One region of the Ruegeria sp. AB6 genome, then DNA from elsewhere that is predicted to be linked to it. Evidence: riboswitches for the same ligand, from Rfam matches in the RefSeq annotation. Region 1 holds a riboswitch; the other holds the start of a gene.
The links. Region 1 has a riboswitch for cobalamin ahead of ACR0DB_RS21005 (hypothetical protein). Riboswitches for the same ligand answer to the same signal wherever they lie in the genome.
Positions count from the first base shown of each region.

Region 1 (3,142 bases):
GGTGGTTCCTCAAGCGTCTTGAGCAGCGCGTTGAAGGCGCTGGTCGACAGCATGTGGACCTCGTCGATGATGTAGATCTTGTAGCGGGCCGAGGCCGCGCGGTAGCGGACGCTGTCGATGATCTCGCGAATATCATTGACGCCGGTGCGGCTGGCGGCGTCCATCTCCATCACGTCCACATGGCGGCCCTCCATAATGGCCACACAATGTTCGCACTGGCCGCAGGGTTCGGTGGTCGGCTTGCCCTCGCCATCGGGGCCGATGCAGTTCATACCCTTGGCGATGATACGGGCCGTGGTGGTTTTGCCGGTGCCGCGAATGCCGGTCATGATAAAGGCTTGCGCAATTCGATCCGCCTCGAACGCGTTTTTCAGCGTGCGTACCATGGCGTCCTGACCGACTAGATCGGCGAAGGTTTCCGGGCGGTATTTGCGGGCAAGAACCTGATAGGCGGGGCTGGGCGTGTCGGTCATATCTGCTCTGTCGGATTCGGAGTCCGATGCAGCGTAGTGACCCCTGCCGCCCACGTCCACAGCAGCAGCGCAGGAAATTCGATTTGCAAGCAAGGACGCAGGCGATACATCATCGGTGCAGATTGATCGGAACGTGCCATGAATAATTTCGCCATCTATTCCCTGCGACTGGGGCCGGGTCGTCTGGGGATATCTCCGCTGCCCGGCGCGGGAGGTGACTATGCGGCCGATCTGAAGACGGTGCAGGACTGGCGACCGGATCTGGTGATTTCAATGACCACAAGCTCTGAGATGAAAAACCTGGGAGCGGCGGCGTTCGGTGGCGATCTGGAGCGGCACGGGGTCGAATGGGCTCACCTGCCGGTCCAGGATTTTGGTGCGCCGGATGCGCGGATACAGGCCATTTGGTCCAATGTCAGCCAGCGGGCCCGTGCGCTGCTGTCCGGCGGCGGAGGCGTTTTGGTCCATTGTCGGGGCGGCTGCGGGCGATCGGGTATGGTTGCTTTGCGGTTGATGACGGATAGCGGACTGCCCGCAGATACCGCTTTGCAGATGCTACGGACAGTACGTCCCTGCGCCGTCGAGACCGAGGCGCAGATGGTCTGGGCCACTTCGGCGGCCCGGACGGGCAGCTGAATTCAGGCTGAAAGCTGGTGTTCGGTCGGCGCGGCTGGCTGGGGCGCCGTGGTAACCACTTCCATCATCGCGCAGGGCGGTGTCGGCAAAAGGCTGGCTGCGTGGGCGGTGAAATCTGCTCCGAACAACATATCCGCATAGCGATCCAGCCGCTCGGCCGGAGTGTCGGCGGCCACACCGCAGAACACCCGGATCTGATCGGGTTGGGCGCGAAACCGGGCCGAGCACCCTTCGGCGCAATGGGTCAAGTCGCTGCTGCCTTCGATCTCGAACGCATCGGTTGTTGCCGGACGGGCCGTGGCCATTGCATCCGTCAGGGCGCGTGCCATTCGGGCCAGTGCCGGGCATGGGGCGTCGGTTTTTTGGCATACCGTCGCGGTGAATTCGTGGGTCTTGGTCTTCCAGATCATGATGCGCCCTCCGCGCGCTGGACGAGGGGCATGGATCAGGTGTGACAGCGTGCTGACGACCTGTCCCGGACACCCCGCCCGAGTTTCGGTTTTCGTTCGATGGCAGGTCTCCTGACTTGCGGGTCGTGGCTTTGCCGACCTTCCCAGCCTTTCGGCCAGTGGTATCTCGGCATTGCTCACCGCTTACAGTTGCGGGGGCAGTCTCGGCCTTGGTTCGTTCCGGCAATGCCGGGCAGAACCGCACCGTGTTCCCTTTTCATCCTATCCCGAAAAGGGACAAGAACCATCACGCCATCGCTAGCGGTTGAGCGGGCTTCGAGTCAAGCGCCATTGAATCCCGGCGCGACGTTGGGTCAATTTCCCCACGGCTTGACTCTGATGACGGAACAGGGCCGACTGCGCGGGTGAACTAAACAGTTTAGAATATGAGGCGCGGGCGATGTTGGACAATACGCATCCTGTTTTGACCGAAGATGTCCAGTTTCCGTCTGGTTCGGCGATGCTGTCGGGGCGGCTCTATCTGCCTGCCTTGCCTCCCAAGACAGTTGTGGTGATCCATGCAGCGACCGGCGTGCCCCGCGACTATTATCAGCATTTTGCCCATTGGCTGGCGGCCGAGCAGGGTATGGCTTGTCTGACCTATGACTATCGGGATTTCGGCCATTCGCTGACCGGCCGATTGCAGGACTCGCAGGTAACTATGGCGGACTGGGCGCTGGTCGACATGCCCGCCGCCCGCGCGGAAATGCGCAGACGCTTCCCGGACGCGGAACAATGGAGCATCGGCCATTCCGTTGGCGGAATGTTGGGCCCGGTTCAACCGGATATCGCGCAGATTGACCGCATGATCTGTGTTTGCTCCGGGCTGGTCACTCTGTCTGATCACCCGTGGCCGTACAAGGCACTGGCGGGGTTGTTCTGGTATGGCCATGCGCCGCTGGTTGTCAAAGCGGCGGGGTATTTGCCGGGCAGGGCTTTGGGCTTTGGGGCTGACTTGCCCGCGCGGGTCTACTGGCAGTGGCGTAGATGGTGCACGGCACCGACGAACTACCTGCCCGATTTGGGCAAGACCCTGCCCGAGGCGCACTGGGCCGGGCAGGGAGTGCCGGTCGATCTGATCGCATTCGACGACGATCAGGTGGTGCCGCCCAAAGCGGTGTGGCGCCTGGCCGAGCTTTATGGCCCGAATGCACGGCGTCGGTTGTTGTCACTGTCAGATTTCGGGGTGAAAGAGATCGGGCATATCGGCGTGTTCGCCCGTCGCAACGCAGCGGTCTGGCCGCAGCTTATTGCCCGGGATCATGTGGGAGATAAGTGAGAGGTTGGACATCGACCCAAGCGGGGCTCGTTGTGGCTGCTTCCTTCCGGACCTGACCAGGTTGGCGAGGCGCTCGCCCGCGCCAACCTCTCAGCACGCGATATAGGCAAGTGCGCGGCAAATGACAACCCGTCAGAGCGTCAAATGGATCAGCAGAAAACCGGCCTCGTCCTCTCCAGCGATGTTGGGTGCAAATTCGGCGATGTCGTCCAGATGATGCCAGGCCTTGTGGCCTGTACGCAGAACCGCCAACGCCCCGGCCACAGAGGACAGACGGAACGGACGCTCGAACACGGTGCCGGAAT
Region 1 covers NZ_JBQGAD010000016.1:1,283-4,424, forward strand. Annotated here, with positions in the region: gene ACR0DB_RS20995 (DNA polymerase III subunit gamma/tau) at 1-473, opposite strand, end outside; gene ACR0DB_RS21000 (protein-tyrosine phosphatase family protein) at 612-1,109, shown strand; gene ACR0DB_RS21005 (hypothetical protein) at 1,112-1,519, opposite strand; cobalamin riboswitch at 1,604-1,822, opposite strand; gene ACR0DB_RS21010 (alpha/beta hydrolase family protein) at 1,959-2,837, shown strand; RNA gene ffs (signal recognition particle sRNA small type) at 2,832-2,930, opposite strand; gene ACR0DB_RS21020 (bifunctional 2',3'-cyclic-nucleotide 2'-phosphodiesterase/3'-nucleotidase) at 2,970-3,142, opposite strand, start outside.

Region 2 (3,142 bases), on a different contig from region 1:
TCACATCACCGCCGGGCCGCATTCCGTAGTACCAACCGGCAAAGAACAGGTCGGGTTCAACGGCCACCAGGTTCTCGACCGTCGGATATTTCGGGGCCAGTTCCGGGATATCGCCGCGCAGCGAGTCGAACTCGGGACTGGTTTTGTACCAGCCGGTAATCCCGGTCAGGCCGACGATCTTGTCTTGTAGACCCAGTGCAAAGGCCATGTCGGTCATGTTCATGTCATGCACGACCAGACGCTCGGGCTGGGTTTCAAACACCAGCGGTTCGCCGCAATTGTCGACGGTAACTTCATGCGCGGCGGCACCGCCCGCCATGGCTGTAACCAGCGCCACGGACAAGATGTGTTTCATTCGGTAATGCTCCTAACAGGATTGGAAACTGAGGTTTTTCGGATGTCCAGCGCTGGGATCAAGCGGCCCTCGTGCTGGAAAAACAGGTAATCTACGCCGAACGTGTCACGCACGCGGTCGGTGGTCAGCACGTCGGCCACAGGTCCGAACCCGGTAAGACGGGTGGATTTCATCAGCGCGACATGCGTCGCAAATTCCGGAATCATGACCAGATCGTGGACGATCATCACCACTGTGATCCCCAGCCCGGCCACCAGTGACAACATCCGCCCCTTGGCGTCCGGGTCCAGATGGTTGGTGGGCTCGTCCAGAAACAGCAGTGCCGGGTTTTGCGCCAATGCCCGCGCGATATGGGCGCGCTGCCGTTCCCCGCCCGACAGAACCGCCATGCGTTTGTCGGCCAGATCGTTCAGGCTGGTCAGGTCCAAAATTCGCCCAAGATCGGCGGCATGGGCCTCGGCCGAGCGGTCGGCCCGGATCGGGATCTGTCCCAGCGCTACATACTCGCGCAAGGAGAGCCGCCCGTCGGGATATTCCTGCTGGCTGACAACAGCGATCATCCGCGCACGCTCGGTCGCCGACATGCTGCGCAAATTTCGCCCCTTGAACAATACATTGCCGTCCGAAGGATGCTCGGACCCGCATAGAAGGTTCATCAGCGTTGTCTTGCCCGCGCCATTGGGCCCAGCGATGGCCAGAACCGCGCCTTCGTGAAGCGCAAAGGTGATGTCCTGAAGCAGAACTTCGCCGTGATAGGCGTGATAACCGACGCCGTTGACCTGAAGGAACGCATGTTCGGTCATGTGGCCCCCGTCGCCAAGGGCGGCATCCGCGACAAGGTCTTGTGCAACAGCGCCTCGGGGCGATCCGTTGCCTTGGTCCAACCTGTGGAACTGTTTTGGTATTGCCGCGCGAAAGCGGCCAAAGCGTCGATATCGGCCGAGGTTTGAATTTCGCCAAACAGATATTGTGCCTTCGCACCCGCCTGAAATCCAACGGTCAGTGGGTGATCGCAACCGGCCATACACTCAATCATCCGTGTGCCGTAGCCCTCGGGCAGGCGCTCTCGCAGGGCCTCGGCAATCGATTGCGCCGCCTCAGCCCCTTGGCAGGTCGTGCAGATCAGCACCACATGATCCGTCATGCTCCGCCCCACCTGCATGCCGGACGGGCAGGTAAAGGAACGGTTCTGAAGACATCGGGTCGATGTGACATTGAGCCTCTTTCCAGGACACCCCGCCCCGGTTTGGTTGCGTTTGAGATGGCAGGTCTCCTGACTCGCGGGTCTGTGCTTGGCCACCCTTCCCGACCTGATCCGGCCAGTGGGAAATTGGCGTCGCTCACCGCCTACAGTTGCGGGGGCAGTTACGGATTTGGTCTGCACCTTACCGTATTCCCTTTTCATCCCGCGCGTGCAGCATCGGGAACCATCGTAGCGTCACTGCCTCAGATCAGAGCATGGGTCAATACGGATTCCGCAACGTTCCGGTGAAGACAGCGCAAAGGATATTGCTGCTCAGTGGGCAATCAGTTATGCTGCGACGCAGCAAAATCTGAAAGCCGAGGCACCGTTTTGTGGGCTCAAGGGTGCTGGACGTACTATTGTGACCCCGAACTGACCTGCATCAATTAAACCCGCGACCCAAGTCGGTAAGACGTCCGAAAAACCAAAGTTGGCACGCTATGAAAATCCAGGAAAACAAAACCTTCGAGCAGCTCAAGGTTGGCGACACGGCACAACTAACCCGCTTGTGCACGGTTGACGACCTTTATGCTTTTGCCTCGGCCTCGGGCGATCACAATCCGCTGCATCTGGCAGCCTATGACGGGGATGGCGACGGCCTTGCCGAAGCCGTCGCACCCGCGCTGTGGCCCGCCGGTCTGGTCGCAGCCGTGCTGGGAAACTACATGCCCGGCGCCGGAACGCAGACTCGGCGCGCGGATTTGGCCTTCCACCTCCCGGTGCTTGCTGGTGAAGAACTGACTGCCTTTGTCGCTGTTGAGGAAAAGCGCGACGATGGTGATCTGCTCTGCTCAGCCGAAGTGCGACGGGTCGTTGACAATGCACTGGTTCTCAGCGGCACCGTTCAGGTCACACCGCCTTCGACGCATATGGAGTTCGACTCGGTCGAGGTCCCTGGCCTGATCGTGCAGCGGCACCGCCATTTCGACGCGCTGTTGGCAAAAGCGCGCCCACTAGAGCCGATGCCAACCGCCGTTGTTGCGCCAGAAGAGCCCAACTCTCTGAGCGGCGCGTTGCTGGGGCATGCCAATCATATTATTTCGCCGATCCTCGTCGGGGACCCCGATAAAATCGCCGCTGCTGCCGCAGAGCTGGTGGCCGACTTGTCGGGCATCGAAATTGTCGAGGCCCGCAGCCACGGCATCGCCGCGCACCGTGCCGTGGATCTTGTAGTCGAAGGACGCGCGCAGACCCTGATGAAGGGGTATCTGCATACGGATGAGTTGCTGCACGCGGTTTTGCGTCGTGAAAAAGGGCTGCGCACTGGGCGGCGACTGTCACATGTGTTCGTAATGGATGTTCCGGGCATGTCGCGCCCGATCATGGTGACGGATGCGGCGGTGAATATTGCGCCTGATTTGGAAACCAAGGCGGATATCGTGCAAAACGCGATTCACCTGGCACATTCTTTGGGAATCGAACAGCCCAAGGTCGGCGTGTTGTCGGCGGTTGAGACGATCAACCCGCATATGCCGTCATCGGTCGATGCGGCCTTGCTGTCGAAAATGGCGGAGCGCGGTCAGATCACCGGCGGGTTGGTCGAT
Region 2 covers NZ_JBQGAD010000005.1:262,591-265,732, forward strand. Annotated here, with positions in the region: gene ACR0DB_RS12865 (ABC transporter substrate-binding protein) at 1-355, opposite strand, end outside; gene ACR0DB_RS12870 (ABC transporter ATP-binding protein) at 352-1,158, opposite strand; gene ACR0DB_RS12875 (DUF1636 family protein) at 1,155-1,499, opposite strand; cobalamin riboswitch at 1,602-1,801, opposite strand; gene ACR0DB_RS12880 (bifunctional enoyl-CoA hydratase/phosphate acetyltransferase) at 2,039-3,142, shown strand, end outside.
Region 2: it holds a riboswitch for cobalamin, as region 1 does, so the genes downstream of both, ACR0DB_RS12875 (DUF1636 family protein) here and ACR0DB_RS21005 (hypothetical protein) in region 1, are expected to answer to the same signal.